DNA from 4 places in the Psychrobacillus sp. 05T411 genome. Region 4 is predicted to be linked to each of the others. Evidence: riboswitches for the same ligand, from Rfam matches in the RefSeq annotation. Region 4 holds a riboswitch; each other region holds the start of a gene.
What was found. Region 4 has a riboswitch for S-adenosylmethionine ahead of metE (5-methyltetrahydropteroyltriglutamate--homocysteine S-methyltransferase). Riboswitches for the same ligand answer to the same signal wherever they lie in the genome.

Region 1: linked by a shared signal. The riboswitch ahead of AC1DFT_RS01660 (methionine ABC transporter ATP-binding protein) and the one ahead of metE (5-methyltetrahydropteroyltriglutamate--homocysteine S-methyltransferase) in region 4 are both predicted to bind S-adenosylmethionine.
Region 2: linked by a shared signal. The riboswitch ahead of AC1DFT_RS09485 (O-acetylhomoserine aminocarboxypropyltransferase/cysteine synthase family protein) and the one ahead of metE (5-methyltetrahydropteroyltriglutamate--homocysteine S-methyltransferase) in region 4 are both predicted to bind S-adenosylmethionine.
Region 3: linked by a shared signal. The riboswitch ahead of AC1DFT_RS15740 (5-methyltetrahydropteroyltriglutamate--homocysteine S-methyltransferase) and the one ahead of metE (5-methyltetrahydropteroyltriglutamate--homocysteine S-methyltransferase) in region 4 are both predicted to bind S-adenosylmethionine.

Annotation. Positions count from the first base shown of each region.
Region 1 covers NZ_JBFTLO010000002.1:22,271-27,931, reverse strand. The annotation lists gene AC1DFT_RS01685 (acyl-CoA dehydrogenase family protein) at 1-725, shown strand, start outside; gene AC1DFT_RS01680 (arsenate reductase family protein) at 808-1,170, shown strand; gene gcvH (glycine cleavage system protein GcvH) at 1,245-1,625, shown strand; gene AC1DFT_RS01670 (toprim domain-containing protein) at 1,701-2,051, shown strand; gene AC1DFT_RS01665 (thioredoxin family protein) at 2,063-2,383, shown strand; SAM riboswitch class I at 2,424-2,528, shown strand; gene AC1DFT_RS01660 (methionine ABC transporter ATP-binding protein) at 2,621-3,646, shown strand; gene AC1DFT_RS01655 (methionine ABC transporter permease) at 3,639-4,307, shown strand; gene AC1DFT_RS01650 (MetQ/NlpA family ABC transporter substrate-binding protein) at 4,370-5,176, shown strand.
Region 2 covers NZ_JBFTLO010000009.1:43,037-48,697, reverse strand. The annotation lists gene AC1DFT_RS09510 (DinB family protein) at 1-303, shown strand, start outside; gene AC1DFT_RS09505 (PaaI family thioesterase) at 425-817, shown strand; gene AC1DFT_RS09500 (zinc-dependent alcohol dehydrogenase family protein) at 1,076-2,074, opposite strand; gene AC1DFT_RS09495 (YdcF family protein) at 2,290-2,853, opposite strand; gene AC1DFT_RS09490 (glycerol-3-phosphate acyltransferase) at 2,883-3,524, opposite strand; SAM riboswitch class I at 3,666-3,782, shown strand; gene AC1DFT_RS09485 (O-acetylhomoserine aminocarboxypropyltransferase/cysteine synthase family protein) at 3,901-5,193, shown strand; gene AC1DFT_RS09480 (homoserine dehydrogenase) at 5,295-5,661, shown strand, end outside.
Region 3 covers NZ_JBFTLO010000023.1:28,914-34,574, reverse strand. The annotation lists gene AC1DFT_RS15740 (5-methyltetrahydropteroyltriglutamate--homocysteine S-methyltransferase) at 477-1,577, opposite strand; SAM riboswitch class I at 1,672-1,772, opposite strand; gene AC1DFT_RS15735 (BCCT family transporter) at 1,990-3,486, shown strand; gene corA (magnesium/cobalt transporter CorA) at 3,611-4,573, shown strand; gene AC1DFT_RS15725 (RtcB family protein) at 4,591-5,661, shown strand, end outside.
Region 4 covers NZ_JBFTLO010000004.1:52,821-58,481, reverse strand. The annotation lists gene AC1DFT_RS04470 (YcdB/YcdC domain-containing protein) at 1-1,446, shown strand, start outside; gene AC1DFT_RS04465 (hypothetical protein) at 1,532-1,861, shown strand; gene AC1DFT_RS04460 (hypothetical protein) at 2,032-2,268, opposite strand; gene AC1DFT_RS04455 (3-ketoacyl-ACP reductase) at 2,497-3,213, shown strand; SAM riboswitch class I at 3,308-3,415, shown strand; cobalamin riboswitch at 3,499-3,677, shown strand; gene metE (5-methyltetrahydropteroyltriglutamate--homocysteine S-methyltransferase) at 3,912-5,661, shown strand, end outside.

The sequences.
Region 1 (5,661 bases), on a different contig from region 4:
ATGCAATTGAATGTTCGATTAATAAAGTCGTAGGCTCAGAAGTATTGGATTATATCGCAGATGAAGCTGTTCAGTTACATGGCGGATATGGCTTCATGCAAGAATACGAAGTGGAACGCATTTATCGTGACTCTCGTATTAACCGCATTTTCGAAGGAACAAATGAAATTAATCGATTGATCGTTCCAGGGACTTTCTTGAAAAAAGCAATGAAAGGCGAATTGCCACTACTTCAAAAAGCACAAAGCCTGCAAGAAGAGTTACTGATGATGATGCCGGAAGAAGTAAGTGATGCGCCACTAGAACAAGAAAAAGTTTTAGTAGCAAATGCAAAGAAAATTGGTTTACTAGCTGCAGGTCTTGCCGCACAACGTTTCGGTACAAAGTTAGAGGCAGAACAAGAAGTTTTAGTAAACATTGCAAATATCGCTAATAACTTATTCGCAATGGAATCTGCTGTTCTACGTACAGAAAAAGCAATTGGCCGTGACGGAGCAGAAAAAGCAAACCAAAAATTGCTTTATACACAAATTTTCTGCCAAGAAGCATTCGATGAGGTTGAAAAAGCTGCGAAAGAAACGTTAATCGCTTCTGTAGAAGGCGATACATTACGCATGATGCTTTCTGCGCTTCGTAAACTAACACGTTATACTCCATATAATGTTATTACAAAAAAACGCGAAGCTTCTGTTAAATTAATAGACGCGGAGAAATATGTTGTCTAATTAGCTCACTATAAAAATACAGGGAACCGTAGTGCGGTTCCCTGTATTTTTTGATATGATAAATAGAAAAAGGTGAGAAGTAATGACAATTCAATTTTTTGGATATCCTAAATGTAGTACATGTAATAAAGCAAGTAAATGGTTAAAAAACCATGATGTAGAGTTTGTTCAACATCATATTGTGGAAACACCTCCTTCTAAGGAACTTATAAAAGAGATGCTTTCTGCGAGTGGCTTGGAATTAAAAAAACTTTTTAATACAAGTGGCACGAAATATAGAGAGTTGCAATTAAAGGATAAACTACCAAATATGACGGAAGAAGAACAAATTGAAACGCTAGTATCGGATGGAATGCTTGTAAAAAGACCACTTGTCTTTGATGGTAAGCATTTGACTCTTGGTTTCAAAGAAGAAGAGTTTGAACATATTTGGACAAACAACTAAAGTAGCTTGTTTTTACAATAAAAATATGTGAATATTATAAGTGAATATATAACTTATTTGAGAGGGGTATAATTATGAGCACACCAAAAGAATTGAAATATTCAGAAGAACATGAATGGGTAAAAACAGAAGGTGGAAATGCGCGTATTGGTATTACGCATTTTGCACAATCTGAGCTAGGAGATATCGTGTTTGTTGAGCTTCCACAAGTGGGAGACGATATTAAAGCGGGAGATCCATTCGGTAGTGTAGAATCAGTAAAAACTGTTTCAGAACTTTATGCTCCAATAAGTGGAAAAGTTGTAGAAGTAAATAGTGAACTAGAAGATAGCCCTGAATTTGTAAACGAATCTCCGTATGAAAATGCATGGATGATCGTTGTAGAACCATCAGATGCTTCAGAAATTGATGGTTTATTGTCTGCGGAAAAATACGAAGAATTAATTTCAGAATAATAATCAAAACGCCGGTTAATTGTCGGCGTTTTTTTCATATACTATGTTAACGATATAATTAGGGAGAGAAGCTAATTGGCTAATGTTTTTAGTGAAAAAGTAATTCTCGTTGAAGGAAGGTCGGATAAGCTCCAACTTTTACGACTTCTTGATGAATCCCCAGAAATTATTTGTACGAATGGTACGATCTCGAACGTAAAACTAGAAGAAATTTTAAGCCCATATGATGATTTTCCCATCTATGCATTTTTGGATGCGGATAAATCTGGCGAACAAATTCGATCCATCGTCCGAAAAGAATATCCAGAAGCAATACATCTATACACAAATCCAATGTACTGTGAAGTGGCCAACACCCCTTTCAAAGTTTTGGCTTCTATATTGAAACGTGTTAATATTAAGGTGAAAAAAGAATTTTTACTTTAGGATGATGTGTTGTGAATGAATGGACGCGAGAACAGTGGGAGCACCATAAAAAGGACGGACAGCTTTCGCTATTTTATCTTTATACACCGATGTGCGGTACTTGCATGGTAGCAAATAAGATGATGCAAGTGATCAATGAATTAGTACCAAATCCAATAGGTCAAGCAAATATAAATTATTTAGAAAGCCTAGCAATGGATTATGAAATTGAAAGTGTTCCTTGCCTGTTGATTGCTAAAAAAGGACACGTATACAAAAAAATATACGCTTTTCAATCCGTTCCTTTTCTAGTTGAAACAATAAAAAGTATTGACGATGAATTGGTTATATGATAATATACGTTTTACTGAGCAATAAAATCAAATAGTGTTACTCTTATTAAGAGTGGTGGAGGGAAGTGCCCTACGAAGCCCGGCAACCGTCATGTAAATGAAATGGTGCCAAATCACACAAAGCTAATGCTTTGGGAAATGAGAGAATGGATAAGTTCTATTTAGATAGAAAACTTACTTCCCTTCTGCTCTTTTGCAGAAGGGATTTTTTACTGTTAAAGGAAAGGTGAGATTTACATGATTAGTTTAAAAGAAGTTTCGAAGAAGTTCCAAACGAAACAAGGTACGATAATTGCTGTGGATGATGTAAATCTTGACATAAAGCAAGGCGAAATTTTCGGCATTATTGGATATAGTGGTGCCGGAAAAAGTACATTAATCCGGTTACTCAATGGATTAGAGAAACCAACTGCTGGACAAATAATAGTAAATGAAAAAGAAATCACTTCAATAAATGAGGATAAGCTTCGTCAAGTTCGACATAAAGTAAGTATGATTTTCCAACATTTTAACTTGTTATGGTCCAGAACAATTGCAGAAAATATTGCTTTCCCACTTGAAATTGCTGGAGTACCAAAGGATCAGCGAACGGCCCGTGTGAATGAATTGATAGAACTTGTTGGGCTTGAAGGAAGAGGGAATTATTATCCTTCTCAGCTATCAGGGGGGCAGAAACAGCGTGTAGGCATTGCACGTGCCTTAGCAAATCGTCCAGAAGTGTTACTCTGTGATGAAGCAACATCTGCACTCGATCCAGAAACAACGGATGCTATTTTAGATTTATTAGTTAGCATTAATGAAAAACTAGGTTTAACGATTGTGTTAATCACACACGAAATGCAAGTCATTCAAAAGATCTGCAATCGAGTGGCAGTAATGGAAGGCGGGCGTGTTGTTGAAGAAGGCGACGTGTTAGAAGTTTTCCAAAACCCAGAACAACCAATTACAAAACGATTCTTATCACAAGTATCAGAAGTAGGACAAGCGCAGCAGACGATACAAAATTTAGTAGATCTATATCCCAATGGCAAGTTAATCAAACTCGTTTTCGTCGGAGAACAGACCGAGCAACCAATTCTTTCAAGACTCATCAAACAATTTGAGCTAGAAGTAAATATCGTTCAAGGAAATATTTCACATACAAAAAGTGGTGCATTTGGTACGCTAATTCTCCAAATAGATGGAGATGCAAAAGCGGTCGATGAAGCGATTCGATTTATACATGAACAGAAAGTAAGTACAGAGGTGATCAACAATGATTAATACGCTTTTTCCGAATGTTGATTGGCCTAAAATGTGGGAAGCAGCACTAGAAACATTATATATGACAGCAGTCTCCACTATATTAACTGCCATTTTTGGTTTAGCACTTGGGCTCTTATTATTTTTAACAAGTCCACATCAAGCATGGGCAAATAAGCTAGCCAACTGGTTGACAGGTGCTTTTGTTAATATTTTCAGGTCTATTCCGTTTATTATTTTAATCATATTATTAATTCCTATAACGATATTTTTAGTTGGTACAATGCGTGGTCCAAATGCTGCTTTTCCAGCTCTTGTCATTGGAGCTGCTCCATTCTATGCACGTATGGTGTTAATCGGTCTACGAGAAATCGATAAAGGAGTTTTAGAAGCGGCAAAATCAATGGGTGCCAAAACCTCTACTATTATATGGAAGGTTTTACTTCCTGAATCGATGCCAGCTTTAGTTTCTGGGATTACAGTCACTTGTATTTCACTCGTCGGATATACGGCAATGGCGGGAATAATTGGTGCTGGCGGTCTAGGAACACTCGCTTTTCTAGATGGTTTCCAACGCAGTAGAACGGATGTTACATTAATGTCCACGATTTTAATACTGATCCTTGTATTTATTATTCAATGGATTGGCGATATGATTACTACGAAAATAGACAAACGATAAAGGTGTTTCCGGGTTTACCCGATCACATATAAAAATGGGGAAAATAGAAGGAGAGAATACAGATGAAGAAATTTTTAGCTGGAGCATTATTATCGGTAAGTGCATTAACACTTGCGGCTTGTGGGGATGACGATAGCAGCAAATTAGTAGTAGGTGCTTCTAACACACCACATGCTGAGATTTTAGAAGAAGTAAAACCAATCTTGGAAGAACAGGGAATTGAATTAGTTATAGAATCTTATCAAGACTACGTATTACCAAATAAAGATTTAGAATCTGATGAGCTAGATGCAAACTATTTTCAACATGTTCCGTACCTAGAGGATCAAATTGCTACATTTGGTTATGATTTTGTAAACGCTGGCGGAATTCATATCGAACCTATCGGATTATATTCTAAAAAATATGGTTCTATTGAAGAACTTCCAGAAGGCGCTACAATTTTAATGAGTAACTCAGTTCCAGACCATGGTCGTGTTTTAGCGATGCTTGAAAATGCAGGATTAATCACATTAGCAGAAGGAGTAAATAAAACAACTGCTGAAATATCTGATATTGTAGACAATCCAAAAAATCTTCAATTTGATCCTAACTACGAATCTGCTTTAATGGTTCAATTGTACGAAAATAACGAAGGTGATGCATTACTTATTAACTCAAACTATGCAATTGATGCAGGGTTAAATCCAATCGAAGACTCTATCGCAATTGAAAACTCCGATTCACCATACGTAAATATTATTGCAACAAAAGCTGGTAACGAAAATAATGAAAACATCAAAGCATTAGTAGACGCATTACACTCACAAGAAATCCAAGACTTCATCCAAAAAGAGTGGGGCGGCTCAATCGTACCAGTAAACGAATAAGTGAAATGATCAAGCGGGCACGCGTATAAAGTGCCTGCTTTTTTTATTCTTTAGGGAAATATAAAGTGGATAGTATGTCACTATATAGGGATACTGCGACGTAAAGAACCTTATAAGGTGGCCACTATGATTTTCGCTGCTGTCGACGCTTTCCGCCGGGTGAGCGATGAGCCATCCCCGCCGCCCTTAGGCGTACGTTGGGATGTCTCATTTGCCCACTCATCCGGCAGGAGTCGCCGCCAACATCGAAAATCAACAGAAAATGCTCGCTTATTAGTGCCGACTCGCTAAAAACCAAAATTCTATACAGTTTTCCAAATATATATTTCCATTAAATGGATTTGGACAATCAACTCTTCATGGAAAGCAACCATTTTTTAAAATAGCAAGTCGACTTAGATTGAGATAATAAGGATTTATTCCAATAACTGGGTGATAGAAAAGAACTTTATTCTAAAAGATGTGCCCTTTATTTGGAAACCGCA
Region 2 (5,661 bases), on a different contig from region 4:
GGAGCAAAATGGGGGCGGAACCACGAGCATGTCCGACGCTTGGCTGCTGTGGAAGAAAATTATGTTACTTCTGTTTCGAAAGAACAAGCAATTACACGCCTTGAATCGCTAATTTCTCTTACAGAGCAAGCTTTAGGTAAAGTTCGAGCGGAAGATTTAAGTAACACTGCACCAAGCTATAACCCAAATTTTGATGGTAAACCGCTGTCTTTCTTAATCGATCATTTAATAATAAAACATATAGAGAGTCACCTAGGTCAAATGGAACGTCATTTAGAAAAAGTACAATATCAAAATAGTTAATAGCATGGTAGAAAGCACAAGAGACGCATAGGCGCGCTTTTGTGCTTTTATAGCGAATATGGCAATAAAATCGACCAAACAATGATAAAATGGCAGTATTAGCACTTAGGAGGTTTGTACGATGGACTTTTCTTCTTTGAAATATGAGTTTGAACAATCTAACTTTTTTAAGTATATAGGATTTGAATGTGTAAGCGTGGAATATGGGAAAGTAATCATTCAAATTCAAAAAAGACCCGATATTTCTAATTTGAAGGACATGTTGCACGGGGGAGTGATAATGTCTGGTCTTGATATAGTAATGGGCATAACATCTAGAACATTAGGAGTTAAGGCGGCATCAACCATTCAAATGGAAGTAAAGTTTGTAAATAGTGTCTTCGAAGGAACAACTGAAATAATTGGTGAGCTTATACATCGCTCGGACCATACAGCAATTTTAAATGGCAAAGTAATCGACGAACAAGGCAATTTAATAGCATATAGTACAGCTACATTCAGACTATATTCTTAAACGAAAGTAACACTGAAATAATCAGAGTTATTTTCAAAATGGTATGTAAACAAACAAAGAATGACAAGAAGAGTGGAACGAATATGGAAAAGACGCATTTGCAATTGAGCAAGTAGAAGTATTGAAAATTCCAGCCGTATGGAGAGAAGGGGTACCATACGAAGAAAGCTTCCGAATAACGGAAGCTTTTTGAATGAGAGCGTCTCTTTGAATAATTCTAGAACTTACTAGATTTATCAATAGCATTTCAAAATAATATTACCAATCATTTTTCAAAACAATTTTTCCTATTGCTTTACCTGATTCCATATATTCATGAGCTTTGGAGACTTCATCAAACGTGAAAATTTTGGAATCTAAAAGTGGACGCAGCTTCCCTTCCTCCACAACCTTTGCAACCTTTTTCAAAACTTCACCATTATGTTTATGCATATCTTTGTTTAATATTTTCAATAACATAAAAGTAACATGCAAAGAAAGTCCCTTCGAATGCATGGGAGAGAGGTCATGAGTTGAACGAGCGGCAATGGCTGTTACCGTTCCATGTGGTGCTGCCGCCTCAAAAGAGCGATCAAGGTTTTCACCCCCTACAGTGTCAAAGATGAGGTCAAATCCTTTCCCATTTGTATATTTTTGTACATAGTCTTTAACGCTTTCTTCTCGATAATTTATCGTTACATCAGCGCCAAGTTGAGTGCCAATCTCCAACTTCTCTTTCGATGAGGCAGTTGTATAGACAGTAGCTCCTGCCCATTTGGCTAGCTGAATGGCGATATGTCCGACCCCACCGGTAGCTCCGTGAATTAAGATATCTTGTCCCGGTATAAGCTTTGCTCGATTAAATAATGCTTCCCAAGCGGTAATGGAAACCAAAGGCAAAGCGGCAGCTTCTTCCATCGTCAAATTTTTCGGCTTATGGGCAAGTAAGTCAACATCTGCCAGCATAAACTCTGCAAGAGCACCGCCAGATGTCCCTTTAAATCCACCGGCACATCCAAACACTTCATCCCCAATTTTAAAGTCGGTGACTCCTTCACCGACTGCACATACCAAACCTGCCACGTCTCCGTGTAATACTGCTGGAAACTCCGGCGCAACGGCTGGAACTGCACCAGCTCGGACTTTCGTATCAATAGGATTTACACTTGTAGCCTTTACTTGAATAAGTACATGTCCAGTTTTTACTTGAGGTTTTGAAATCTCTTTAAACTGAAATACAGATGGATCACCAAAAGATTCAATAATTTGCGATTTCATGCTAGTCACTCCTTGTTATTTGTTTTACCTGATAATGGGGAAGGTCAACGCTTGATTCCGAAGAGTCGGAAAAGAAAAAACCTTTAGTCTTCTTTTTACAGAATCAATGATACTTTATATAGTATAAAATTAATAGTAGGCACATTTTCAGCATTTACCCGAAATTAGATTAATAGATTCGAACGCGACAAAAAACTCCGAACATAAGCCCGGAGTCATTTCCCAACAATATAAGTTTTCAAAAGAGCAGCCCGTTCACGCAATCGCACTTTTGCTTCTACCACTTTCGGTGTTTCCGCAGCCACAACATCCGTATCCCAACCGAGCTTACTAGCAAGCATTTTCGCACGATGCAAATGGTAATCACTCGTAATAATCGTCACAGAATCCAAATCGTCTGGCAGCAGCTCTTGTGAAAACAATAAGTTTTCATAAGTAGAGGTTGACTGGTTTTCCACAATGATTCTATTTTCTGCTACTCCATTTTCTAAAAGAAAATTTTTCATGACTACAGCTTCCTCGATATCTTCATCGGGTCCTTGTCCACCAGATACAACTAACTTCACATGGGGATTCTCTACAGCATACGCTGCTGCCGCCTCCAAACGATAGCGTAGAGCTAGTGAAGGGACATTCCCTTTTTTCACTTTTGCGCCGAGCACGATTGCGTATTCATTGGAACCATCTGCTTTCGGCTCCAGCCCGTCATCTAGCCATTTACTTGTGACCATCCACATACCAAATCCGCCTGAAACAACTACTAGTAAAGGAATAAGCACGATCCACCTCATTTTTTTCTTCATTTCATTCACACGGACGGTTTCTTTTTCTTCAAGAAGGCGGATATTCTTGGTTCTTCTTTACGGGCTAGACGACGAAAATTTTCGATATGTAAAACAACTGCCATGGCAAATAAAAACCCCGCGACAGCAACAGGCGCGGCCCCTTCAGCAAACCAAATGGAAGCCACTATAAATACTGCATAAAATACAAACACACCGATCAATAAAAAATCCGTTAATAAAGTCATACCGATTAATAATAAAAATCCAATAAGTCCAATTGGCCAATAAATAGCAAATAAAATACCAATAATCGAAGCGGTCCCTTTTCCGCCTTTAAATCCAGTGTAAATCGGGAAATTATGCCCTAAAATAACAGCAGCCCCAGCTAAATAGAGCAATAAATCTTGTTCCACGGAAGTCCAAGAGCTATATTGTTGCACAAAGAAGCGAACAGCTATAATAACAAATACACCTTTTAAAATATCAATTACAGCTACCAAAATTCCATACTTCATTCCAAGAACGATTGCTGCATTCGAAGCTCCGGAATTTTTAAGCCCTTCTTTTTTAATATTGACGCCACTTAAGGCCTGCGCAACTTTCGAGCCGTGGATTGCACCGACGAGGTAGCTAATTACTAATATAGTCGAAATCCAAACTGCCATCATATCACCTCTCTATCTAATAACTACTATACATTAAACGTTCCAATAACAAAGAAGTTTCAGAATTTTTCATAAAAACACTTGACGAATAGATTGATAGAATCTTATACTTTGTATCAAGATGGAAAACTAAATCTAATACTCTTATCAAGAGTGGCGGAGGGACTAGGCCCTGCGATGCCCGGCAACCACCGAGTTCTAAACTCGGAAAGGTGCTAATTCCTACAAATTCGTTTACCCGAATTTGGAAGATAAGAGGAGGAACATGCGAAACTGCACCCCTCTTCTTAATCGAAGAGGGGTTTTTGTTTGTCCTAAAGATCCTCTCCTGTCTCCCGATGTGCCCATCTAAACTATTTTCTAGGAGGAATTCAAAATGACAAATCTTCAAAAAGAAACAATTCTTTTGCACGGTGGTCAACAACCAGATCCAGTAACAGGTTCACGAGCAGTGCCTATTCACAAAACGACTTCTTACGTATTTCGCGATACAGAGCATGCGCAAAATCTTTTTGCATTGAAAGAAACAGGTAATATTTATTCTCGTATTATGAATCCGACGGTTGATGTTTTCGAGCAACGAGTGGCGCTTCTTGAAGGTGGAACGGCAGCGGTAGCATTATCTTCTGGTATGGCGGCAATTGCCTTCTCGATTTTGAATATTGCGGGAGCGGGAGACGAAATAATTGCAGCAGAAAATTTATACGGCGGTACATTTAATTTATTCGCACATACGCTACCTCGTTACGGCATTACGGTAAAATTCGTTGACGCTACTAATCCGGAAAACTTCCGTGCTGCAGTGACAGACAAAACAAAAGGATTTTTCGCAGAAACGATCGGTAACCCAAGTTTAAATATATTAGATATAGAAAAAGTGGCAGCCATCGCAAATGACGTAGGTGTACCGCTATTAATAGATAACACATTCGCTACTCCGTATGGAACCAACCCGATTAAGCACGGAGCTCATATTGTTATCCATTCCGCAACCAAATGGATTGGCGGACATGGAACAACGATCGGAGGAATCGTGGTAGATGGAGGAAACTTCGACTGGAACTCGGATAAATTCCCAGGTTTTACAGAGCCAGATGTAACTTACCATGGTTTACGATATGGAATTGATGTACCAAGTGTCGCATTTGCCATTAAATTACGGGTACAACTTTTACGTGATTTTGGACCTTCCTTAAGTCCAGAAGCCGCATTTTCGTTTTTACAAGGATTAGAAACACTACATCTTCGGGTTCCAAAGCACAATGAAAACGCACAAAAAATTGCAGAATTCTTAGTAAACCACGAAGGCGTTGAATGGGTGAACTACTTAGGATTGGAAGACCATCCGTCTCATGAACTGGCGAAAAAGTATTTGCAAAATGGATTTGGTTCCATCTTAAACTTTGGCGTAAAAGGTGGAAAAGAAGCTGGTAGCCACATTATTGATAATATTGAAATTTGGTCACATGTAGCAAACGTAGGGGATGCTAAGTCACTAATCATTCACCCAGCGTCTACAACTCATCAACAGTTAACACCAGAAGATCTAGTGAAAACTGGTGTTACAGAGGACTTAATCCGCTTGTCTGTTGGGCTAGAAGCAGTAGAAGATTTACAAAATGCTCTTGATAAAGTACTTGTGGAAAAAACAAATGTCCTCTCTAGATAGAATTTTGTTGTTAATTGGGCGCAAATAGTCTACAATATATAAAATAGTCAATCTTAAATATAAAAACGCTCAATTGTGCAGATTTAGTTGGAGGAGAAAGTATGGCGAAAATAAAAGCAGCAATCTTAGGTTTCGGAACAGTCGGCCAAGGGATTTATCATATTGTCAACGAAAAAAGAGAAGACTTGAAGAAGTCGTTAGGGTTGGACATTGAAATTAGCGCTATTCTTGTCAATAACCTATCAAAAGAAAGAATAGAAACGCCTGGTGTACTAGTGACAGATGACTTTGAGGACATTATGAATGTTCAAGGACTTCAAGTAGTCTTTGAAGCAATTGTCAATGAAGAACCGGCCTATAGCTATTTATGTCGAGCAATCGATAAAGGATGTCATGTCATTACGGCAAATAAAGTGATGTTCTCTAAATATAGTATCCCCCTACAAGAGCGCGCAAAATCACGCGGCG
Region 3 (5,661 bases), on a different contig from region 4:
GTTCACTGCAAATAAAAAAATTCCTTTATTAAGGATAGTTTGCACAATTAAGGGAAAATGCGTCGGTGCCATAGTCATCTCAATAACAAGTAAACCCGTTATTTTGAGAAATGATTGCTTTCATTGGCAATTTGGTTGCTCTCGTACGAATCTGGTTGCTCTCGCGTTGATTTAGTTGCTTTCCGAATAGAACTGGTTGCTTTCAATACCCGATTAGTTGCCCTTAGGCATTTATTGGATTTATTACGTTTGCTTGCGACGCACTATCTCAAGATTGCGCTTAATATAAAAAAGAACGCCTCATAAGATTGCGCTCTTTTCATACTTCCTATGTTCATGTGTGTGGTGTTGTCTTGCAATTTTCAACTTTCTTTCCTACTCGATCAAATGAGACCTTTAGGAAAGAAAGTATTTTATATTTACTCGTTCTAGCCTTACAAATGGGTAATTGGCTAATAACGAGGTGTTGCCCTTCATTAACCCCAAATTTCTTTTGAAATGTCTACGATGTATTTTAGTTTTTCCCACTGTTGCTCTTCTGTTAACTTATTACCATGATGTGTAGAAGCAAAGCCACATTGTGGGCTAATACTTAATTGATCCAGTGGCACATACTCAGATGCTTCTTTGACACGTGCGATAATATTTTCTTTATTTTCTAGTTCTCCATTTTTCGATGTGAAAACACCTAGAACCACTTTTGCTCCGCCGTTTGKAATATGTTCAAGTGGCTTGAAGTCGCCTGATCGATCGTCATCATACTCTAAGAAGAATCCATCTACTTTTTCTTTTGCGAAAAACGTTGGAGCGATTAGTGCGTAACTTCCCCCGAATGCCCAAGTCGATTGGTAATTTCCCCGGCATAGATGAGTCGTCACTACTAAATCAGCTGGTTTGTTTTCCAATGCTCCGTTCATTACACGAAGTGCAAGGTCGATTAAAAACTCTCTTTCTCCTTCTTTATAAGGAAGATCTGGTGAGGATAGACCCGCAATATATACATCATCTATTTGTAAATATCTTACCCCTGCATCGTAAAATGCTTGAATAGCGTCTTGGTAAGCTTTAATAATATCTTTTGCGAACTCTTCTACGTCCGGGTAAATACTTTCATCACGTATACCCGGGTGGAATAACTGGTTTGGACTTGGAATCGTTTGTTTTGCAACTGCGCGACCATCTACGATTTTGTTAAACTCGATAAAGTCTTGGATAAATGGATGGTCTGGGTTGAACGAGATTTTGCCGATATTGCGCACTTCGTACTTGTCTGTTTCTACCCCTTCGAATTGATATCCTTTTTCCGGTACATACCCTTCAAATCCATTTAGATGCTCTAAAAAGTCTAGATGCCACCAGCCACGTCTGAATTCACCGTCTGTTACAAGTTCCAATCCAACTTCAATTTGTTTGTCGACAATGCGTTTAATTTCTATTGTTTCTATTTCTTTTAATTGTTCTTTCGTAATAGCCCCTGCTTTAAAGTCTTTTCTTGCATGAAGTAAACTTTCAGGTCTTAATAAACTCCCTACGTGATCCGCTCTGAATGGTGCTGCAATTGCTGTTTTAGTTGTCATAATGATTTCTTCCTCCCTAAATTTGAATTGGAAATCAAATAAAACCCCTTCTTAGAAACAAGAAGAGGTTTACACGTCACCAGTGATTTTTCTCTTCTTATCTTCAAGCATAAAACGCTTCTGGAATTAGCACAGTACAAAAAGCCTGTTGCTGAGGTATCGTAGGGCCAGTCCCTCCTCCTCTCTTGATAAGAAAGTTGTTTTATTTGATTGACTATTACCTTACATTATTTAGTTTATTCTGTCAATACTAATTTTCGAATAATCTTTTTATTTAGTTGCCTTTAATTGTTTCAAATCCTCTTATTTCGGGTATGATTTTGAAGAAACGGAACCCTTGATATCATTTGATTTCACAGTGTTTTATTAGTATAGTAAACCATTTAAATTATTCATTCTACGAGGGGGAAGTATGAAAAAACTATCTATTACATTTTATATCACTATGAGCTTAATCATTTTAGCTGCTGGATATGGAGCAATTTGGCCCGAAAACTTTGAGGAAATCACCACAGCCATCAAAAGCTTTGTTGCATCTTCCTTTGGTTGGTACTACATGCTACTAATGACATTCATGTTAGCACTTAGTATATTTTTTATCTTCAGTCCATACGGAAAGATCCGGTTAGGAAAAGACACAGATCGTCCACAGTTTTCAACAGTCACATGGATTTCTATGCTGTTTTCTGCTGGAATGGGTATTGGACTCGTTTTTTATGGTGCTGCCGAGCCTTTATCGCATTATGCAATCGATCCAGCAACAGCGGAACCAAACACAGCTGCAGCTTTTAAAGAGGCTCTACGCTATACTTTCTTCCATTGGGGATTTCACGTGTGGGCTATGTATGGAGTTGTAGGTTTATCCCTTGCCTTCTTTCAGTTCCGTAAAGATGAACCTGGGTTAATATCAGCAACATTAAAACCAATTTTCGGTAAGAAGATGGAAGGACCATTGGGCATACTGGTCGACGTCCTTGCTATTTTTGCTACTGCTTTTGGTGTGGCTACTTCACTCGGCTTCGGTGCCGTTCAAATTAATGCAGGTTTAAACTATCTTTTCGGGTGGACGATTGGTATCTTTACTCAAGTAATTATTATCGCTATCGTAACGGTCCTATTCCTTGCTTCTGCATGGTCCGGTTTAAGTAAAGGAATTAAATATTTATCGAATACAAATTTAGTATTAGCACTAGCAATACTTGGTTTTGTTATTATCCTAGGTCCTACATTACTCATTTTTGATATGTTCACGGACTCTTTTGGAGGATATTTATCCAATATTGTTCAAATGAGTTTCCGTACAGCACCACTCAGCGCGACTAATCGCGAATGGCTCGAAGCTTGGACCATCTTTTATTGGGCTTGGTGGATTTCATGGGCACCATTTGTCAGTATGTTTATAGCTCGTGTCTCAAAAGGAAGAACGATTAAAGAGTTCGTTACTGCCGTATTGGTTGCACCTACGTTACTTGGAGCAATTTGGTTTTCTGCATTCGGTTCCACTGCTATCAATATGCAAAAAGAAGGTATTGCCGATTTAGCGAAAGCATCTACTGAGTTGACTATATTTGAAATGTTTCATGCAATGCCAATGGCGACCATTATATCGGTTTTTGCCGTGATACTTATTGCATGCTTTTTCATCACATCGGCCGATTCCGCAACTTTTGTTCTCGGTATGCTATCAACTAATGGTTCATTAACCCCACCAAATAAAGTGAAACTTGTTTGGGGAATCACCTTGTCAGTCATTGCTATCGTTTTGCTGTCTGTTAATGGTCTCACAGCTTTACAAAATACAATCATTATTGCTGCTTTACCATTTTCTTTCGTCATGCTTCTCATGATTGCCTCTTTAATGATGGGGTTAAAAAAAGAAGCAAAACTGATGAAAATTAAAAAGAAATAATATTAAAATGCCAAGGATTATTCATTTCCCCTTGGCATTTTACATTTTTCTTTAAAAAAAACGGCATACTTTTGAATACATAGAATTGATTATGAGATAATAAATGCTGCAAGGGGGTTTTAGGATGATTCGAACAATTGGAAAAGCAAGCAATCAAAAAATAATAAGTGATTTCCAACTAGAAGATATTACAGAAAACAAGTTTGAATGGTATTGGGTAGATATTGGTGAACCTACAAAAGAAGAGGAAACTTTACTTAGTTCCTTTTTTCATTTTCATCCACTGGCAATTGAAGACTGTTTGTTCCGACTTCAGCGACCAAAAGTGGACCATTATGATGGACATTCTTTTTTTGTGTTGCATACATTTAACGAAGAGACGCTTGAAGCAGAAGAACTGAACTTATTTGTTGGACAAAACTTTGTAGTGTCTTTCCACTTTCCTCCTATGCACGAATTAGATCAAGCACGCGAACGTATTGTGCAAAACCCAAAAGGCTGGGACCGCGGAGCAATGCATGTAGCGTATCATATTGTTGATAAAGTAGTGGATGCATATTTTCCCATTGTCTATAAAATTGAAGATTATTTAAACGAAATAGAAGATAAATTATCATCCGATGTGTACCATTTATCTTTGGATCAAGTGTTTGACCTTAGGAGCGATTTGCTCAGATTGCGTCGTACTATTCTTCCGATGCGGGATTTGCTTTATCGGGTGATGAATTCCGAACGTGTCGATTTGCAACAGACAGAAAAAGCATATTTTGGTGACATTTACGATCATCTATTAAAACTTGCGGATATGGTGGAATCGAATAGAGAGTTGACAGCCGACATACGAGATAGTCAAATGTCCATTAACTCGAGTCATATGAATAGAATTATGATGATTTTAACAATTGTTTCCACCGTTTTCATCCCTTTGACATTTATCGCTGGAGTGTATGGGATGAATTTCACGAATATGCCAGAACTTGAATGGTCTTATAGCTATTTTATTGTACTTGGTATTATGTTAATCATTGCAGTATCAATGCTTGCTTGGTTTAAATATAAAGGCTGGTTTAACTTATTTAAAAACTAACTTATGGAGGTGAAATTTTGATAGAAATAAAAGGAACATTTAATCATGCAGTTGTTTTTACGGATACAATAGAAGAAACAGCAAAGCATCAAGTAGAGGAGCTTTGTAGTCTTTCCTTTCTACAAGATTCGAAAATACGAATGATGCCAGATCTTCATGCAGGAAAAGGATGCACTGTTGGAACGACGATGACAATTTCCGACAAAGTGGTACCTAACTTTGTTGGTGTCGACTTAGGTTGCGGGATGATTTGTGCAAAACTAGAAATTAAAAAAGAAGATGTAAATTTCGATATCCTTGATAAAACGATTAAGAAAAATGTCCCGAGCGGAACAAGAGTTAGAAATAAAGAACATCGTCATACAATAGAAATACCATTTGCAGAAGTTGCCGCTCCGGTTAATGAAAGCCGTGCTCGCTTGAGCTTAGGAACACTTGGCGGCGGAAATCATTTTATCGAACTGAATGAAGGAAAAGATGGCAGTATCTATTTAGTCATCCACTCAGGTAGCAGAAATTTAGGAAAACAAATTGCAGAACATTATCAGCAAGTTGCCCACCAATCTCTAGGGAATGCTGTTCCGAAAGATTTAGCCTATGTAGAGGGTCAAAATATGAAAGATTATTTATGGGATCTTTCTATAGCACAAAAGTACGCAGCACTTAATCGAAAAACGATGGTCGATGTTATATGCAGGGGTATGAACTGGAAGATAGAATCAGCATTCGACACGATTCATAATTATATCGATTTAGATAATATGATTCTACGGAAAGGTGCAATTTCTGCACAAGATGGAGAAATTGTCATTATTCCGATGAACATGCGAGATGGTTCATTAATTTGTCGTGGAAAAGGAAATCCTGATTGGAATTATTCTGGTTCACATGGTGCAGGCCGTATTATGAGCCGCTCCCAAGCAAGAAAGCTAATTGCATTGGAAGATTTTCAAGATTCGATGAAGGATGTATGGAGCACTTCTGTTGTAGCGAGTACGGTTGATGAATCGCCATTTGCTTATAAAGATATGCAAGATATACTTGCTCATATTGAGGATACTGTAGATGTGTTGGAAGTGATTAAACCA
Region 4 (5,661 bases):
GTCTATCAGCCAATTTCGAAATGGCAAGGTGTGCATGCGTCTACAGGTAAGTGGCTAACTGCAAATGGATACGTAGAAGAATTCCCAGGAGTAACGAAAATCGAAAAGTTAGCAACTAATCCACTACCTCCAAAACAAAAAGGGATTACAGTAGAATCTGCTAAAAAGATTACGGAACAATTCCTAAACTTTAAATCAGATAAAGTAAAATTGACCATTTCATCCATTGATGAGATAGAAAATTATAACGGACAGGCTATTATTAGTGTTCAATATATGTATAACTATGCAAACGGTGGAACTGGCGGAAGCATAGAAATAAATAAAAATACCGGTGAGATTATTCAGTACTATGATGCTAAAAGCCATCTTCTTGAACAAATCGGAGAAAAACCTAAAACAGAAAACCCGCTCTCTCAAGAAGCAGCGCTCGCTCAAGCGGTAAAATATTTAAAAGAGTGGACTCCATCCAATCTTCACAATTACGCTATGCCTGTTGAAGAACCGTATTTCGAAGAGAGATCAGGTACTTTTCACTTTAATTTCCCTAGAATTGTAAATGGTATTGTTGTCCAAGGGGATCAAATTGGGGTAGGAATAGCTGCTGATGGTTCTTTAAGTAGCCTAAATGTAGGATATCAAGAGATAGAAAATTGGCCATCGATTGATAAAGTTATTTCTACAGAAGACGCACAAGCAAAGTTAAAAGAGGCATTAAGCTTAAAGTTGAATTATATGAAACAAGGAAGAGATGAAGACAATCATCATTATGATTTAGTCTATTCCCCAATTTTTAACGAAGATCCACTGAGTTATTTAGATGCTAGTACAGGAGAATGGAAGAACATTTATGGGGAGAGTAATACGACAGCTATTTCACATCCTTGGGCTGAAGAGGAACTTAATTATCTGATTAACGCTAAAATCATAGATATTAAAAATAAGAAAGACTTTAATGCGGATGCTGCTATTTCAAAAGGAGAAGCGTTAAAAGTTGTGATGAATTCGCTTACTTATTTTTATGCAGGAGGATATTATGGGGGCAGCGAGAATTTGCATCAAACATTTGATAATATAGATCCTAAACATCCTTTGTATCAACCGATAGAACGTGCTGTTGAAATGGGGGTTATTAAACCAGAGACGAAGAGCTTTGATGTGGATTCCCAAGTTACAAGAGAAGAAATAGCAGTTTGGTATATACGTGTTCTAGGTTTAGAGCAAGCAGCGAAGCATAGCGATATTTATAAATTGAGCTTTGCCGATGCAACGAAAGTGAAAAAAGAAAATGTTGGCTATGTTGCACTAGCAAGTTCTATGGGATTAGTAGAGGCAGATCAAAACAAGTTTAACCCTGAGCAAGAAGTATCCTATGCGGAGCTAGCAGCTTCAACGATTCGTTTGGCGCATGAATTGTCCGAAAAAAGAAATGGCATGTATTACTAATGATGTAAGTTAAATTTCTGAAGACTTCTACCATGTATTCATACGGTAGAAGTCTTTACTTTGATTGTTTGAGGTGGAGATTTTTATGAGGGTAACCGTTAGTATACTAGCTATTTTATTTGGAATTATATTGGCAAATATAACTCATGGGTCATATAGTATGATAGGAAATATTATTTCACGTGTCTACGGAGTAGTTTTTATCGTATTAGGTGTTGTACTTCTAAATAATAGGAAAAATAAAAAAGGAAAAATATATGTTAGACCGATGGGGATAGCGATTGCTATGAGTATCTATGGCATTGTATTGATACTAAAGCAGTTATTAACATCAAGTGGCGGTGTGATAGGTTTTGGGATATTTTTTTTAATGGTCGGTTTGATTTTGATGTTGGTTGATTATTTGGAGGAGTAATACATAAAAATGACAAAAGCACCGATGCATATAACGTATATGTGCATCGATGCTTTTTCTCTTTAACGAAGGATGACTTCGTGTTCGCCTTCACTATCGGTGATGACAAACACTAATGAATTCTCACGTTCTGAAACTGGCAGTGGTACTTGTGCATATAAATGAATCGTTTATTCTTGTAAAGAATCAATACTAGCTCCACCAAACTTTGTTCCGTCCAGTGATTCGGTAGTTGCGAGGAAATCGAATTCATGTTTGTTATCATAAATCGCTTTAAACTTCACCGGTGCAAGTTGGTGCCCATAGTTGAATGATTCCAATGTGTGATTACTAATTTTCCCTGTTAAATGAAGATAGATTTCACTCTCTTTATTATAGTCAGCTATTTTTGGAGCTTTCAAGTACATGTGGGGATAGTTGGTAAAAATGGTACTTTAGAAATCTTCATTAAAAATGGTGCTAAATACCGTAATTTTACATAAATGAAGAGTGAAACGGGAAGTAGGAACTGGTTTGGTTATGTATAACCAGTTATTGGATATGATGAAAAAGCAGATTAGTATACATTTCAGATAAGTGACGGTAATCTGTATAGAGAATGTACATAATTTTTATTACAAAAAGGAGAGAAATCAATGCAAACAATTACTGGAAAAACTGCCCTTATTACAGGAGCAGGTCGTGGTATAGGAAAAGCTACAGCGATCGCATTTGCAAAAGAAGGTATTCATGTTGGACTATTAGCACGTACAATTGAAAATTTGGAGCAAGTTGCAGCCGAGTTAAAAGAATATGGAGTGAAAGTTTCTATAGCAACTGCGGACGTTGCAAATATGGAATCTGTAGATCAAGCGGTAGCTAAAATTAGAGAAGAACTCGGTTCTATTGATATTTTAGTAAATAATGCGGGTATAGGTAAATTCGGCAATTTCCTTGAACTAGATCCAGAAGAATGGGCAAAAATTATTCAAGTAAATGTCATGGGGACTTATTACGTAACTCGAGCAGTATTACCTGAAATGATTGAGAGAAAAACAGGGGATATCATTAATATTTCTTCTACTGCCGGACAAAAAGGAGCACCTGTAACAAGTGCTTATAGTGCATCAAAAGCTGCGGTTATCGCCTTAAGCGAATCGTTAATGCTAGAAGTAAGAAAGCATAATATTCGTGTCGTTACGTTAACGCCAAGCACGGTAGCTACTGATATGGCAATTGAACTAAATTTAACAGATGGCAATCCGGAAACAGTAATGCAACCGGAAGACATCGCAGACTTCATGGTTGCTCAGCTTAAAATGCATCCAAGAATCTTGCTTAAATCGGCTGGATTGTGGTCGACAAATCCATAAATGTAAAAAAGGAAAAATTCTTTTTTGAAAAATAGTATTGTAAATTTTTAGATAATGAAGTAGAGTTGTAAGCAACAATAAAATTCAATAGTTTTTCTTATCTAGAGAGGTTTAGGGACTGGCCCGATGACACCTCAGCAACCGCCTGTTATGGCATGGTGCTAATTCCAGCAAGTCGATTAAATGACTTGGTAGATGAGGAAAAGACTTATTCATACGAAGAGTCTGCTCCTTTAATAATTATTAGGAGCAGACTCTTTTTTGTATTTAAAATCAGAATAGATAGCATGTTAACGATACATTGGTACCATTATGGTTTAAAAGGGAATTCGGTGAAATACCGAAGCTGTCCCCGCAACTGTAAGTGTGGACGACTGTTGAAACAGCCACTGCGAGCAATCGTGGGAAGGCCAGCAGAAGGGTGAAGCACGAGCCAGTATACCTGCCTTTATATCGTATGAAGCAACACTTTCTTCGGGGGTTGAGAGGTGGGGGCGAAGGACTCTTTTCATCGTATCGGTGGATTAGTCCTATTGTTTCCTACTTTTAACTTTGAGCGATAGCTCAGCCGAAGATGGCTGGGACATCGCTTTTTTTTATTGAAATATGTAGAGAAAACGGAAAGGGGGTGGTTTGGAAAGAGACAATCACAGATTTATATATTCAAAAAAATATAAACTTAAAAGGGGATAATATGCATGGTAAACGTACAAAGTTCGAATATTGGATACCCAAGAATTGGTGAAAAACGTGAATGGAAAAGAGCATTAGAAGGCTTTTGGAATGGTAATATTTCAGAAGAAAAGCTGTTAGCAACAACGGGCGCAATACGCCTAGAGAGTTTGCGTAAACAGAAGGAATTGGGAGTAGATCTTATTCCGGTAGGAGACTTTTCACTATATGATCATGTGCTAGATACGTCTGTTATGTTTGGTGTTGTTCCAAAGCGTTTTGAATACAAGGGTGGAAAAGTGTCTTTGGAAACTTATTTTGCAATTGCCCGTGGAAATAAAGATGCAGTAGCATCGGAAATGACGAAATGGTTCAATACAAATTATCATTATATCGTACCGGAACTCGAAGGTGTAACACCGGAATTAGTAGAAAATCGTCCACTTACTTTTTATAAAGAAGCAAAAGAGAAGCTGGGTATCAACGGTAAACCTGTTATTTTAGGACCAGTTACATATATTAAACTGGCGAGGACTGAGAATTTCATTTCTTTATTACAACAGTTCACACCACTGTATATTCAAGTGTTGAAGGGACTTGAGGAGGCGGGAGCACAGTGGGTTCAAGTGGACGAGCCTATTTTGACTAGTAAACTGTCTAGCGAAGAGTTTGAGCAAGTGAAACAAGTTTATGCTGCAATTCAGGAGGCAGTTCCAAAACTCAACATCATCCTGCAAACGTATTTTGAAAAAGTTGCTAATTATGAAGCGGTTGCCGCATTGCCAGTGAAAGGATTAGGGCTCGACTTTGTTCATGGTGATTCACTTGAACTACTACAGAAATATGGATTTCCTAAAGACAAAGTTCTCTTTGCAGGTGTCATTGACGGACGAAATGTATGGCGTGCAGATTTAGATAAAAAAGTGGCACTTCTAAACGAAATTCAAACATCTGTTGAAAAAGATCGACTTATTGTTCAACCTTCCGCATCTCTTTTACACGTACCGGTTAGTACGAAACTGGAAGAACGATTGGAACAGGTTATAAAAGGAGGGCTGGCATTCGCTGATGAAAAGCTTACGGAAATTGTTCTGCTGAGTAAAGGAGTACATGAAGGAGCAGTGGCAATTGAGGCGGGACTTGAAGACAGTAGAAATGCCCTGTCCGTCTTAAATAACTCCAAGTATAGACAAAATGCAAAAGTGAAGGGAAATATCGAAAAGCTAACAGAAAAAGATGTGAATCGTACATTGCCATTTGCAGAACGTATTAAAAAGCAGCAACAACGATTCAATTTACCACTTCTCCCTACAACGACAATTGGGAGTCTGCCACAAACACCGGAAGTAAGACAAACTAGATCGAAATGGCGTAAAAGGGAAATAACGGATCAAGCATATGAACAATTTATTCAGGAACAGATTGAAAAATGGATCAAAATTCAAGAAGACATTGGCATTGATGTTTTAGTTCACGGTGAATTTGAAAGAACAGATATGGTGGAATACTTCGGTGAAAAATTCGATGGTTTTGCGGTATCACAGTTTGGCTGGGTTCAGTCATACGGTTCGCGTTGTGTTAAACCTCCACTTATTTTGGGGGATGTTGCGTTTAGTGCGCCGATTACAGTGAAAGAAAGTGTTTATGCACAATCTTTAACGACGAAGCCAGTAAAAGGCATGTTGACAGGACCTGTAACGATTTTGAACTGGTCATTTGTACGTGACGATATCCCTCGTTTTGAAGTGTTGAACCAAATTGCATACGCACTTCGTC